Regions from separate parts of the Bacillus pfraonensis genome, predicted to be linked through region 2. Evidence: riboswitches for the same ligand, from Rfam matches in the RefSeq annotation. Region 2 holds a riboswitch; each other region holds the start of a gene.

Region 1 (5,006 bases), on a different contig from region 2:
TGTTTTACCTTCTAAGTCTTTTGGTGATTTAATACCTGCTGATTTTAACGATACAACATGATTTAGTGGTGAACGGACCACAGCTCCAATTGATTTCACTGGAATTTGTTCATTTGCTCTTGCGATGACAACATCTGGCTGATAGTATAGACCAACTGTTACTTTTCCTGCTGCCGCTAACGTTAATGGATCGGTTGGATTAGATGGGAATTTAATATTCACCTTTACTCCTTCTTCTTTAAAGTAGCCCTTTTCAATCGCTGCATAGATAAAACTATGAACCGCGTTTGGATACCAATCGAGCATCACTGTAATTTCTTTCTCTTTCTTTTGCTTCTCTAATGCTGAATTGCTAGAACATCCTGCAATCATTACAACTAATAATGTAAACACAAAGATGCGCTTGAATAATTTCATGAATGTTTCCTCCAACTAATGAATTTCTTTTCTAATATCGAAACGAGTAATACAAAGAAAATAGCTAGTACTGATAACAGTACAATCGGTGCAAATACGCCTGCCCCATCTAACTGCGTCATCATTCGTTTACTAAAGTATCCTAAACCCGCTTGTGCACCAAGCCACTCGCCAATCGCTGCTCCAATTACACTAAGCGGAACAGCTATTTTTAAAGCAGAGAAAAAGTACGGAAGTGCAGATGGCAATTTTAACTTTAGAAAAATATCTTTTTTCGTTGCACCATATGTAACTAAAAGCTCCTCCCATTCCTTTTTCGTACTGCGTAACCCATCATACGTATTTACGGCAATTGGGAAAAATGTAATCAAAACGGTCACAACTACTTTGCTCCAAATTGAATATCCAAACCATAAAACAAACAATGGTGCTAGCGCTGTAATTGGAATCGTTTGTGATGCAACTAGTAACGGATAAAATGCTCTTTCTATCCATGTGCTAGCATTCATTAACATCGCGAGCCCCACACCAAGTACAATGGAAATAACAACTCCTATCAAAACCACGTATAACGTTGCCGGCAAATGAACTGTAAGCAATATATCTTGCAACGCCCACATTTTCGCTAGAATTGCAGTAGGAGATGGCAATATGTACATCTCGTCAACAATTCTAGCTCCCACCTCCCAAGCTATGAGCAGTATGCTACTTAAAATCAGTGCAGGTAATAACTCTGTCACACGCTTCATACGAGCACCTGCCTTTGCAGCATACTAAGTAATTCATCTTTTAAAGCTAATATCTCAGGTTTATGCAAATCTTTTCTTGAGCGATCTATTCCAAGTGGTACAATACGCTCCGTCAAAGTGGTAATAGGCTGCTCGGTCACAACTAAAATTCGATTGGAAAGAAAAAGCGCTTCCTCCACATCATGTGTGATAAATAAAATTGTTTTTTGCCACTGTTTCCATTGTTCAAACAACCATTCTTGCAACGTTGCTTTCGTTAAAGCATCTAATGCGCTAAAAGGTTCATCTAACAACAAAACGTCCCCGCCTGTTAATAAGGTTCGAATAAAGGATACTCGTTGCCGCATACCACCTGATAAATCTTTCGAATATTTGTTCTCGTATCCTTGTAAACCAAATTGTTCTAACAGCTCTTTTGCTTTTACATGTGCTTCTTTTTTCTTTATCCCCTGGCACTCTAACGGCAATGCTGCATTTTCAATAATCGTTCTCCACGGCAGAAGCATATCTTTTTGTGGCATATACCCTACAGGATGACTCGTTGTTTCTGTCAGTTGAATATTTCCAGCCGTAGGTTCTTCTAATCCTGTAATTAAACGAAACAATGTACTTTTGCCACAGCCACTCGGCCCAATAATGCTAACAAACTCTTTTTCTTGCACGGAAGCATCTAGACCGTTTATGATTGGCTTTTCATCATAATGAAAGGAAACATTATGAAATTGTAGTATGCTCTTGCTCCTCAAAACCCCACATCTCCTTACGATACGCCATATCCCAGAATAAATACTCAAATCGGCTAGAATATAAGAAAATCTCTTCTAATCTAGCTAGCTCTTGTTCAGATTTCCCTTCAGCTAGTTCATTTAATAAATCCATTAGCCAAATGCAAAGACTTCCATACTCTTCTGAGCTATATCCTTGAATCCACTCTCCGAAGAACTCATGATCCCTCGCTCCTGGAATATCATTTAAGCGCTTTCCAATTTCCCAATAACTCCACATACATGGAAGAAGAGCCGCAATTAACTCTGCAAGCGTGCCATTTTGAGATACTGACATCATATAGTTTGTATACGCTAAATTTTTAGCAGATGGCTTTGCTTCCTCCATCTCTTGTATAGAAATACCAAGACGTTTTGCATACTGTTTATGAATCGTCATTTCTCCATTTAAAATACCATCTATTTGTTCTGCAAATTTCCCCATCACATATGGATTCGTTGCCTTTACAACTCCAATTGCATAAACCTTCGCATAGTCTAGCAAATATAAATAATCTTGTACGATGTAATATTGGAATTTGTCTTTTTCTAACGTGCCATCCCCCATTCCAGTTACAAATGGATGGTTATGACTTTTCTCCCAAACAGGCTGCACAGTTTCAAATAACCTCTCACAAAATTTCATTTATATTTCCCCTTCCTTTATATCTATTTATTAAAATAAAAAACCACTTCTATATAAGAAGTGGTTCAGCAAATAAAAATACATTTATTCGTTGCTCCACTTCCCTTCGCTAGTATTACCTAGATCAGGTCCGTAAGGGTTAAGGATTATTCCTCTCTCAGCATGCAAAGCACCCCTAGTGGTTTTCACTATTAAATTGGCAAATAAAAAAGCCCCGTTTCTTTACGCAAAGAAACGGGGACCTAATGTTCATGTCCGAATTGCTTCCCTACGCTAGCATAATCTAGATCAGGTAGTAAAAGGATAAAAGACTTTCGGTCTTACTCTCAGCTGGCAACACCAGCTCTCCTAGCACAATATGAAATTACCATAGTCAGTATAACATTGTCATGTGTTATCAGCAACTGTTTTAAATTAGCATGGCACTTAAAAAGGATCTGGTCGCTTCTATGCATAGGCGGATTCTCTTCCCCACCTAAAAACGTTCTTCTTCCATTTTTTCAATTTGTATTTCTATATTTATTCTGAAAATACTATATAACTCCATTTTGATTTTTCGACATATGAGCTACGGCTATGAAAGTAAAAACAATTTTCCATTTATTCCCACTTTTTGTTTTCACACGGCATGGGGCAGAAAAAGGCCCTGACCGCTTCTATCCATTGACGGATCCTCTCTCCCACTCAAAAAGAAAGGTTTTATGTCGATTTTTTAACTGATATTTATATAATTATCTTTTATCCAAACTCTAATGATTGTTTATCTGTTATTCTTGTAATATATTTCGATTCCATTAAAAAGTCGTTATTTTTTTCACATATCATATTACAGTTATGTGAACAATGCACAAAATATTATATCTTTATACTATAATAAAAAATATATTAATACATCGATGGGGGGCTAATATTAGATGAAACAGAAAGCTACAGCTTTAACGGCAACTACTGTCGCAGTCGCATCTCTACTTCCATCCATAAATCAAGTAGACACACGTACTGTAGCAGCCCAAGAATTGCCTACACAAAACATTCAACATATAAAACCAGGCCCAGAAATATTATATTTGAATAATAGGATAAATACAAGAGATAAAACTAACTCCTTAAAAAAAACAAATATTGCGTTTACTAAATATACTGAACGGAACAATAGTTATATCGTAAATGCCAATGTGTTAAATATTCGTTCTAAACCAAATATCAAATCCTCTATTATTGATAGATTATCCAATGGTAAATTCATCTCCGTCCAAGAAACAAAAGGGGATTGGTATAAAGTCTCACATAATGGGCAACAAGGATATGTAAAAAAAGAATTTGTATCTCATACATCAGAACCATTAGTAAAAGGGGTTACAATACAAAATGAATCTTCCTTTTACGTTGCTACACCTACCTTAAAAGTCCGCCGTGGAGCTGGAACAGATACTGCTGTAATTGGGGCTTTACAAAACGGAACACAAGTCACTGTTATAGAAACAGTTGGTACCTGGTACAAAGTTCGCTTCGGAACATCTTACGGATTTGTAGCAAAGCATTATATTATTCAAAAACAACCACAAACGAGACAAGCCGCTCCTTCTATTCCTGCTGTTTTTAAATTCCCTACTCAAGGAACGATTAGTTCTACATTTGATATGCGCTGGGAACAAATGCATTATGGTATAGATATTTCCGCACCAGGTAATGTTTCAATTCATGCAGCTGCTGCAGGTAAAGTTATAAAGTCTTATTACTCTGCTAGCTATGGAAATGTCGTATTTGTAGCACATCATATTCGAGGTAAACTATATACAACCGTTTACGCTCATATGAAAGACCGTTCAGTACAAGTTGTTGATCAAGTTCAAACCGGGAAATTATTAGGATATATGGGAAATACAGGTCATTCATTTGGACAACATCTCCATTTTGAATTACATAATGGTGAATGGAATTTTGAAAAGACAAACGCAGTAAATCCACTGCCTTATTTGGTTCGGTAATATTATATGTCACGTAATATACCATTAATAATTGAGTATATAGCTTTTCTCGGTTTAATCTGTTGCTTAGTCATTTACAATACGAACCTTGTCTTTTTGGGTATCGTCATCTCATTTGTTGCTATTGAATCATTGATGGAAGCATTCAAAATTCGACTGAAGAAACAAATTTCTCATATATATACTGCATTTATTATTATAAGCGGCTTAATAACAAATATTATTTATAGTGGTTTTCATATGGCTGCTATATTCCCTGTATTTTTTATAGGGGTGCTAACCATCATTTCCCAATATATTTATATTCCTGAACACCGTAAGAACCAACAAGAAGCTTAGAACAGCCTTCTACATTTACGACGAAAAAAGGGGTCTCACTTAAAATGAGACCCCTTTTTTCATCTATACATTATATTGAAAAATTTCTTTTTATCCACACGCA
Region 2 (5,006 bases):
CCAAGCAGCTACAGTACGTGCTTTAATGCCTCTTGGATTATCACTTGGTATTTCACCAGCACTTCTCATTGCGATGTTCCCTGCCGTAAACGGATATTTCTTCATTCCAAACTATGGAACAATTGTCGCTGCGATTAACTTTGACCGTACAGGAACAACACGCATTGGTAAATATGTATTAAATCATAGCTTTATGATTCCTGGTCTTGTCGCAACGTTTGCTTCGATTGGAATTGGGATGCTACTTATTTCAATTATGTTTTAACATAGAAAAGCACAAACTTATTCTGAATAAAGTTTGTGCTTTTTCATTTCATCAAACGTAGAAATTGTTCATTCAACAATTTCTACGTTATATCCTTTCTTTTCTATCCCACTCAATACTTCTTCAATATGGTTTTTATCTTTTGTCTCTAATGACAAATGGAGCTGTGCATATCCTGGAAACACTTTTGTTCCAATCCGCTCTAAATGAATATGTAATATATTTGCTTCAAAACTTTTTACAATTTCGAGTAAATGTTGCAAATGTCCTGGTTTATCTTTAATCATTGTTGCAATATGAACAAAGCGGCCCGCTTCAACCATCCCATGTTCAATAATACGAGTAATAAAGTTAACATCAACATTTCCACCACTTAAAATCGACACCACTTTTTTCTCTTTCACAGGAATTTTTTGATAGAGCAAAGCAGCTAATGAACTAGCACCCGAACCTTCCACTAATAATTTATTTCGTTCCAATAACATTAACATCGTTCTCGCAATTTCCATTTCATCCACACAAAAAATATCATCTACATATCGCTCTACAAGCTGAAATGTAAGTTCTCCTGGTCTTTTCACTGCAATTCCATCTGCCATAGTTGGTGAAGATTCCACAGTAATCACTTTCTTTTCTTTGAAGGATTGCTTCATCCCGGGACAAGCAAGCGCTTGTACACCATATACTTTCACCGACGGTTTTTGTTCTTTAATCGCCATTGCAACACCTGCAATTAAACCGCCACCACCAACAGGACAAATAACAGCTTCGACGTCCTCAAGCTGCTGCAATATTTCTAACCCTACCGTCCCTTGACCAGAGATTACAGCATCATCATCAAATGGATGTACAAATTTCGCTCCTGTTTGTTCTTTCAAATCTAGCGCATAAGCTAATGCATCATCAAATACATCACCTTGCAACTCTACATGTGCACCATATCGCTTAGTCGCAAGTACTTTACTAAGCGGTGCACCTTTTGGCATCACAATCGTACAGGGAATATCGAGCATATTACTAGAATAGGCGACACCTTGTGCATGATTTCCAGCAGATGCTGCAACAACTCCATTTTCTAATTCACCTTTATCAAGAGAAACCATCTTATTATAAGAACCACGCACTTTAAAAGAACCTGTCTTTTGTAAATTTTCGAGCTTTAAATACACTTCATTATGTGATAGTTCACTAAACGTGCTCGAATAATCTAGCGGTGTCATATGGACAATGCCTTTCATTTTCTCATGAGCAGCTACAATATCCTGTAATGAAATCATGTTGTACCCTCCGAAACAAGATGTATTCATATATCCTAGTTTGAGCGGCATAGTTTATTTTATTCTGTAAAAAAGAGCCATTTCTATAATCAGTGTTTTTCTATATATCGGAGTTTCAACGATATATAGCATATCCTCCACAAAAAAATGACTGTCAGTAAAGACCAGTCATTTTTTTCGTACTTTCATAAGGTGAATCTGCTAAACTTATCGCTGAAATAATCGAAACTCCATCTGCCCCCGCTTCTATAACAGAAGCAGCATTTTCAACGGTAATCCCTCCAATTCCAACAATCGGGACTGTAATTCCCATCTCTCTAAAATGCCGCAAGCCTTTCGTTCCTTGTACCGCTTTTGTATCTTTCTTCGTGCTCGTTGGAAAAATTGGACCCACACCTAAATAATCCGCGCCATTTGCAATTGCAAAACGAGCTTCTTCTATTGTATGAGTAGATACCCCGACAATTTTATCTCCCATTTTTTCACGAACTGATGTAATTCCTTCATCATCTTGTCCGATATGAACTCCATCTGCCTCTAACTCGATTGCTAGTTCTACATCATCATTCACAATGAAAGGTACATCATATTCTTTGCAAAGCGCTTGTAACTGCTTTGCAAAACGCACTCGTTCTTCTCCAGTTAAAGCATCTTCACCTTTTTCACGAAATTGAAAAAGCGTCACTCCGCCATCTAACGCTTCCTTCATTACTTGTAATGGATCCCGCTTGCAGTTATTACTCCCCATAATAAAATATACTTGCAATAATTTTGACATTTGTTGTTGATCAATACGTGCCATTCCTCTCATCCCTTCTTACTGCACCTCTTGGATACTTCCATGTTGTTCAATATCACCTTTAGTAGTGTTTGCTAACTGATTCAAAAATTCAATTTGGAAACTTCCTGGTCCTTGCTCTACTGTTTTACTTGCAGCTCTTTCCGCTGCTACCCCATAAAACGTTAATGCTGCAACCGCTGCTTTTACATAATCCTTTTCAACTGCTGCAAATGCTCCCATTACAGAAGTTAATAAACAGCCTGTTCCTGTCACTTTCGTTAAAATTGGATGACCATTGCGAACAATGATTGTTCGCTCACCATCTGTTACAATGTCTTCTTTTCCTGTAATAACAGCGACTGTATCTAGTTCATCTGCTGCTTGTTTCGCAATTCCGACAACATCACCATTTCCAGTACCAGCGTCAACACCTTTAATCTCCCACTTTTCATTGATAACATTAGCAATTTCTGCTGCATTCCCGCGAATCATCGCTAGTTTCACTTCACTCGGAATATGTCTTGCAACTTCTGTTCGATAAGAAGTTGCACCTGCACCAACTGGATCAAATAATACTGGTACGTGATGCACATTCGCTGATTTCCCAGCAAGTAACATTGCTTCTACTTCTTCAGGACGAAGTGTACCCATATTTAAAACAAGTGCTCCGGCAATGCTTGCCATTTCTGCCACTTCTTCTTTTGCGTATGCCATAACAGGTGAAGCTCCTAATGCGAGTAAACCATTAGCTGTAAAGTTTGTTACAACGACATTTGTAATATTATGCACAAGTGGATTGAATTCTCTTACTTTCCCCACTACTTTTGCGATTTCTTGTATATTCATTCTTTTCATCCCCTAACTTTATTATGGGAGATACACAAAAAGACACTTCGCGTATGCAAAGTGCCTGAACATGTGCTGCTTACACTCTCCCTACGCTGGCATTATCCAACAGGTTCCAATGGTCAACGGGCGGTTTAGCCGTACTCTCAGTCTGCATCCGCAAACTCCCATGTGCTCTTATTCATCTACTTCAGAGTCTACTCTTATTCTCGTAAAATAACAAGTTCTTTACTTTCTTATAAAAAAACAATGATAGGAAATGAATCCTATCACTGTTTCTCATCTTATTATTTTAAGGCTTTAGATACTTCTTTTACCATCGCTGATACAGACTCAAGACCGCCACCAGATAGGTACCAGTAGTTTGCATCTAAGTAAACTACATTGCCGTTTTTCGCAGCATTTGTTTTGCTAACAATTTCATTTTCCACAACTTGTTTTGCAGAAGATTTACCGCCAACAACAGCACCTCTATCGATTACAAATAAGTAATCTGGGTTTTTCTCTAAGATATATTCAAATGAAATCTTATTACCATGAGTATCCGCTTTAAGTTCTGTATCCACAGGAGCCACACCAAATACGTCATGAATAATGCCAAAGCGAGAATTTGGACCATATGCACTTACTTGACCGTCATTTGCTAAGATAATTAAACCTTTTTTATCACTTTTCGTAGCTTTTTCATTTAATGCTTTTATATCTTTTTCAACTGCTGCAATTTCTTTTTTCGCTTTATCTTCTTTACCGAAAATTTTTGCTAACATTTCTGTGTTTTCTTTAAATGACTTCATATAATCTTTTGTATCTTGTTCTACATAAATTGTTGGAGCAATTTTTTCAAATTCTTTGTATGAATCAGATTGTCTTCCAGAAATGATAATTAAATCTGGATTAATTTCATTAATTTTTTCAAAATCTGGCTCTTTTAAACCACCAACGTTTGTATACTTTTTATCTTCATATTTAGAAAGGTATTTTGGTATATTCTTTTGTGGTACACCAGTTACGTCAACACCTAATTTATCTAATGTATCTAATGAACCAAAGTCAAATACGACAACTTTTTTCGGGTTTGTTTTAACTTTTGTTTCTCCTAATTTGTGCTTAATCGTAATTTCTTTACTTTCACTTGCTTCTGTCTTCTTATCAGAAGAAGCATTATTGCTACATGCTACAGCTACAATAGCAAGCATGAAAGTTAATAATAGCATTGCTAATTTCTTCATTTCCTTCACCTCTATAAAATTTTTAAAATTATTTTAAGTCGATAGTAAGTTATTACTATCAAAATAACTTCCACTATGAAAAATAAATACATATATTATTGCCAGCTATTTTTTCAATATGAATATCCATATCGTAAATATCTTTCAAAACAACCGGATCAATAATTTCATGTGTTGCTCCCTCTTTCATTACTTTTCCATCTTTCAAAGCAACGATGCGATCGGAGTAACAAGAAGCAAAGTTAATATCATGAATGACAATTACAATTGTTTTGCCAAGCTCTTCAACTAAGCGTCTCAGCACTTTCATAATTTGGACAGAATGTTTCATATCTAAATTGTTAAGCGGCTCATCTAGCAAAATGTATTCTGTATTTTGAGCAATGACCATCGCAATATATGCTCTTTGCCGTTGCCCACCACTGAGCTGATCTAAATACTTATATTGAATATCTTCAAGCTCCATATAACGGATTGCTTCTTCAATATGATTCCAATCTTCTTTTGATAGATTGCCTTGTGAATATGGAAATCTTCCAAAGCTAACTAATTCCCGAATTGTAAGTCTTAAATTAATATGATTTGTTTGCTTTAAAATAGAGATTTTC
Region 3 (5,006 bases), on a different contig from region 2:
CGCGTTAACAATTTTCGTGCTGCGGACGTTCTTTAAAAGACATCCGCTAAAAAATGATTTAGTGCAGCAAGGAGGAGATCCTCGTGCATGAGGCAAGTATTGCGATTATTATCTTATGGGCCATTATCTTCGTATACAGCATTTTAGGCTCCATTGATTTTGGGGCTGGATTTTGGGGTATGGCATACGCGAAGCACTCGACGCTAGCTGGAAAACTTGCCAATCGGTATTTATCGCCAACATGGGAAGTAACAAATACATTTCTCGTCTTTGTCGTTGTTGCATTCCTTGGCTTCTTTCCAAAAGCAGCTTTTACACTCGCAACAGTCATGTTTGTGCCGGTAACATTAATTTTAGTTCTCGTTGCCATTCGCAGTACATTCATGGTGTTTGCTTATTCTGTACCCAAATATGAACATGTTCTTCGCTCTATTTCTGGTATTACAGGCCTCTTAATTCCGGCCTTATTAATTACAGTTTTACCTGTTACAGAAGGTGCTTATATTACGACCTCTGGCGGAAAAGAAGTTCTATTATATGGGAAACTTTTATCGAGTCCAGTAATTTATTGGTATATGTTATTCGGATTAACTTCTGAGTTATTTCTGTCCTCTCTTTTTTTAGCTGACTTTGCGAGAGAACAGCGTTCAGAGGATACCTACCGTGTTTACAGACGAAATGCCATCATACTTGGTCCAGCAACACTCGTTACGGCCATCATCGCCCTTGTTGTAATGGATCCAGAAACACATTGGCTCATGCAAGGATTAATTAAACAGTTCCCTTGGTTCACAGTCTCCATTATTTTATTTGTAATCGGGTATTCTTCCCTTTGGTGGACAAATAAAAAATACGATTCACTTGGCTGGCCGCGCATCGCTGTTTTAGCAGTTGTTGCACAGTATGCATTTGCAAGCTACGCTTATGGCGTCGCGCATTTACCATATATCATTTACCCGGATGTTACTGTATTTACAAGCTTTACAACGAAAGAAACATTCTATGCGCTGCTCATCCTCTATGCAATCGGCATCGCCATCTTACTTCCAGGCTTTATTTTCTTCTGGAATTTATTCTTAAAGGATCGAACATTCCTAAAGGAAAAATAATAATAGCCCCCTTTGCTACCGTCTTAGCAAAGGGGGCTTCTTCTATATTTAAGTTAGGTACATGTGATCAATCAAGTAAAGAGGTGTTTGGGAGCAGTACATATTTCCCCCATCTCAAACACAAAGGAAGGAGAGAGAAAATAAACTCCCTGAAAAATCTCAAATTCAATTATTGATATAAGTGACTACCAGCTTCTTTAAACTCTTCTGCTTTTTCTTTCATACCTTTTTCAATTGCTTCTGTTGTTTCTAAATCATTTTCTTTTGCATATTCACGAATGTCGTGTGAAATTCTCATACTACAGAACTTCGGACCACACATTGAGCAGAAATGAGCTGTTTTTGCTCCTTCTGCTGGTAATGTTTCATCGTGGAAGTCCATTGCACGTTCAGGATCTAAAGATAAGTTAAATTGATCGCGCCAACGGAATTCAAAACGAGCTTTTGAAAGTGCATCGTCACGTTGCTGCGCTGTTTTGTGTCCTTTTGCAAGATCCGCTGCATGTGCCGCAATTTTGTACGTAATAACCCCTTCTCGAACGTCATCTTTGTTTGGCAAGCCTAAATGTTCTTTCGGCGTTACATAGCAAAGCATTGCAGTACCAAACCAGCCGATCATCGCCGCACCAATTGCCGATGTAATATGGTCATACCCAGGTGCGATATCCGTCGTTAAAGGTCCAAGCGTATAGAATGGTGCTCCTTGGCAAATTTCAAGCTCTTTATCCATATTTTCTTTAATTAAATGCATTGGTACATGTCCTGGTCCTTCAATCATGACTTGAACATCATGCTTCCAAGCAATCTTCGTTAATTCTCCAAGTGTTTCAAGCTCAGAGAATTGCGCTTCATCATTTGCATCCGCAATCGACCCTGGACGTAATCCATCTCCTAGAGAGAAGGAAACATCGTACTGTTTCATAATTTCACAAATCTCTTCAAAGTGAGTATATAGGAAGTTTTCTTTATGATGGAATAAACACCACTGCGCCATAATCGAGCCACCACGTGAAACAATACCTGTTGTACGTTTTGCTGTAATTGGAATGTAACGAAGTAGCACGCCAGCGTGAATTGTAAAGTAGTCAACGCCTTGCTCTGCCTGTTCGATTAACGTATCACGGTATACTTCCCACGTTAAGTCTTCAGCGATTCCGTTTACTTTTTCTAGCGCTTGATAAATCGGCACTGTTCCAACTGGTACAGGAGCATTACGAATAATCCATTCACGAGTTGTATGAATATTTTTCCCTGTTGATAGATCCATGATTGTATCTGCGCCCCAGCGTGTTGCCCATGTCATCTTCTCAACTTCTTCTGCGATAGAAGAAGAAACTGCGGAGTTCCCAATATTCGCATTTACTTTCACGTGGAAATTGCGTCCGATAATCATCGGTTCTGCTTCTGGGTGGTTAATGTTTGCTGGTAAAATGGCGCGTCCTTCCGCAATCTCTTTACGAACAAACTCTGGCTCTACCCCTTCACGAATCGCAACATATTCCATTTCAGATGTAATAATACCTTTGCGAGCATAGTGCATTTGCGTTACGTTTGCACCTTCTTTTGCGCGAAGTGGTTTACGATCCATTTGCGGAAACACAGGTGTATGATTAGATGCAACTTTCACACCATCATCTTCCGGTTTCATTTCGCGTCCTTCATACTCTTCTACATCTCCGCGGTCAACAATCCAACCACGGCGTGGCGTTGGAATTCCCTTTTCCAACTCTACTTTGTACTCAGGATCTGTATATGGACCACTTGTATCATAAACACGAATTGGTGGATTTGGTACACCATTTGTATCGCTTTGTGCAATCTCACGCATCGGCACTTTCATACCTTCATGCGGACCATCAACATAGACTTTCTTACTCCCTGGTAAACTCGACTTCAATTCAATTTGCTTAGCTGAAACAGATTGCTTCATAATTTGTGTTTCCTCCCCTTTATCATTTCAGTTGAATCTAACTTGCTCAGAGTCTTGGGCCATCTTCTGGACAATTCGATTCTTACTTCAGCGGCTAGAATGGGCGGGGGCTTCGCTTCTTCCGCCGAGGCAAACTGCGCCTCTTCGGCTGAAGCTCCATCCCCCTCTCATTCTGAACGAGCCGCCTCCGCTTTTCTTGTGATCCAGCTTCGCCTCCTAGCCCTTCACATCTAAAAACCTTCCGCACAAGAAAGTAAAAAACACTTTCTGTACGGAAGAACTTTAGCCGTCAGGGCTAAACAGTCGGCTCCACTTTACATGTGACAAGGACGAGATTAAACTTGTGGCCAGCGCATGCCAAAATAAAAAGAGCCAGGTCCATAGTAAAACAAGGACCTGGCTCATAAAGACATCGTTATGTAAAGCCGTTAACTTCCCTACGCTGGTACGAGCCAGATCAGGTCCAGAGGGTTAAGAAGTTCTCGCACTTCTCTCTCAGCCCAAGCTTCTCTTGGGCACCCCTAGTTTATCACTGATTTAATTTTCAATACTTTCTTATCATACACGATAATCAGAAAAATGCAAACGAATGAATCTTAATTTTTATGTGTCGTTTTTTGTATGTTGGTCGATATCCTTTGTCGAATAGTCGATATGTTAGTAGTTTCCGCCGATATATTTAGAGAAACAGTCGATATATTTAAAAAATCGCCGATATCTCAAAAAAGATGCCCGCACGCGCCCGCCCGGGCATCTTTTTCTTATTTACGGTATCATCCAAGTTAAATAATAAGCTTGTACATATGTCATAATCCCAACAATGATTACGAAGAATAGACTATGTTTTACTGTGAAGCGGAATAAATCAGATTCTTTTCCCGCTAATCCTACTGCCGCACAAGCTATTGCAATCGATTGCGGAGAAATCATTTTACCTGTTACACCGCCTGTTGTATTTGCCGCAACAAGTAATACTTCTGATACGCCAACTTGCTGCGCTGTAATAGCTTGCAGGTTGGAGAATAATGCGTTTGCCGACGTATCTGATCCTGTTAAGAATACGCCGATCCAGCCAAGGAATGGTGAGAAGAACGGGAATAATCCACCTGTTCCTGCTAATGCTAACGCGAGTGTTGACGATAAACCAGAATAATTTGCGATGAATGCGAATCCTAATACGAAACCGATAGATAGAATTGGCATTTTTAATTCTTGTAATGTTTCTTTAAATGTTTCAACTGCTTGTTTTGCGCTCATTTTAAGTACAAGGATTGAAATAATACACGCAATTAAAATCGCTGTTCCTGTTGCTGATAGAATATCAAACTTTAATACTGCATCATAAGGCGTTGGTTTATTTACAATTGGTTCTGCCTTCATTACTAAATTGTGCAGACCTGGAATTTGAAACTTAAAGACAAGACTTTCCAACGCCCCGCCTGGAGCAAATAACGCTTTGAAGAATCCTTGACTCCAAATCACAACCATCACTGTCAAAATAATAAATGGTGACCAAGCCTTTACAACTTTTCCTGCCGTTAATTTTGGCATAGATGTCGCAGTTGTTGTCGCTGCCACTTCAGCGTTCGCTTGATTAGATTGATAAATTTCTTTCGGTTGCCATACTTTTAGGAATAATGCTAAACACACTAAGCTGACAAGTGCTGATGTAATATCCGGAAGTTCTGGTCCTAAAAACGTAGCTGTAATAAACTGTGTAATTGCAAATGAACTACCTGCTACAAATAATGCAGGCCATGTTTGTTTAACCCCTTTGAAGCCATCCATTAAAAATACGATAAAGAACGGAACAAATAATGATAAGAATGGTAATTGATGTCCTGCCATTTGTCCGATTTTATGAGCATCAATACCCGTTACTTGCCCCGCAACTGTAATCGGAATTCCCATTGCTCCGAACGCTACCGGCGCTGTATTTGCAATTAAACAAAGTCCAGCCGCATATA

What was found. A riboswitch is a leader RNA that binds a small molecule or an ion and turns the genes downstream of it on or off. The one in region 2 is predicted to bind thiamine pyrophosphate.
Region 1: another riboswitch for thiamine pyrophosphate. It lies ahead of tenA (thiaminase II); the one in region 2 lies ahead of thiM (hydroxyethylthiazole kinase).
Region 3: another riboswitch for thiamine pyrophosphate. It lies ahead of thiC (phosphomethylpyrimidine synthase ThiC); the one in region 2 lies ahead of thiM (hydroxyethylthiazole kinase).

What each region holds. Positions count from the first base shown of each region.
Region 1 covers NZ_JAHCDO010000021.1:62,542-67,547, forward strand. The annotation lists gene KFD70_RS20180 (ABC transporter substrate-binding protein) at 1-417, opposite strand, end outside; gene KFD70_RS20185 (ABC transporter permease) at 414-1,166, opposite strand; gene KFD70_RS20190 (ABC transporter ATP-binding protein) at 1,163-1,912, opposite strand; gene tenA (thiaminase II) at 1,881-2,576, opposite strand; TPP riboswitch at 2,661-2,763, opposite strand; TPP riboswitch at 2,825-2,936, opposite strand; gene KFD70_RS20200 (SH3 domain-containing protein) at 3,491-4,564, shown strand; gene KFD70_RS20205 (hypothetical protein) at 4,571-4,903, shown strand; gene KFD70_RS20210 (DUF3965 domain-containing protein) at 4,994-5,006, opposite strand, start outside.
Region 2 covers NZ_JAHCDO010000039.1:4,819-9,824, reverse strand. The annotation lists gene KFD70_RS25445 (anaerobic C4-dicarboxylate transporter family protein) at 1-265, shown strand, start outside; gene ilvA (threonine ammonia-lyase) at 334-1,542, opposite strand; gene thiE (thiamine phosphate synthase) at 1,697-2,344, opposite strand; gene thiM (hydroxyethylthiazole kinase) at 2,360-3,169, opposite strand; TPP riboswitch at 3,240-3,350, opposite strand; gene KFD70_RS25425 (siderophore ABC transporter substrate-binding protein) at 3,457-4,398, opposite strand; gene KFD70_RS25420 (iron ABC transporter ATP-binding protein) at 4,472-5,006, opposite strand, start outside.
Region 3 covers NZ_JAHCDO010000003.1:330,158-335,163, forward strand. The annotation lists gene KFD70_RS04255 (cytochrome ubiquinol oxidase subunit I) at 1-91, shown strand, start outside; gene KFD70_RS04260 (cytochrome d ubiquinol oxidase subunit II) at 84-1,109, shown strand; gene thiC (phosphomethylpyrimidine synthase ThiC) at 1,279-3,039, opposite strand; TPP riboswitch at 3,457-3,572, opposite strand; gene lldP (L-lactate permease) at 3,805-5,006, opposite strand, start outside.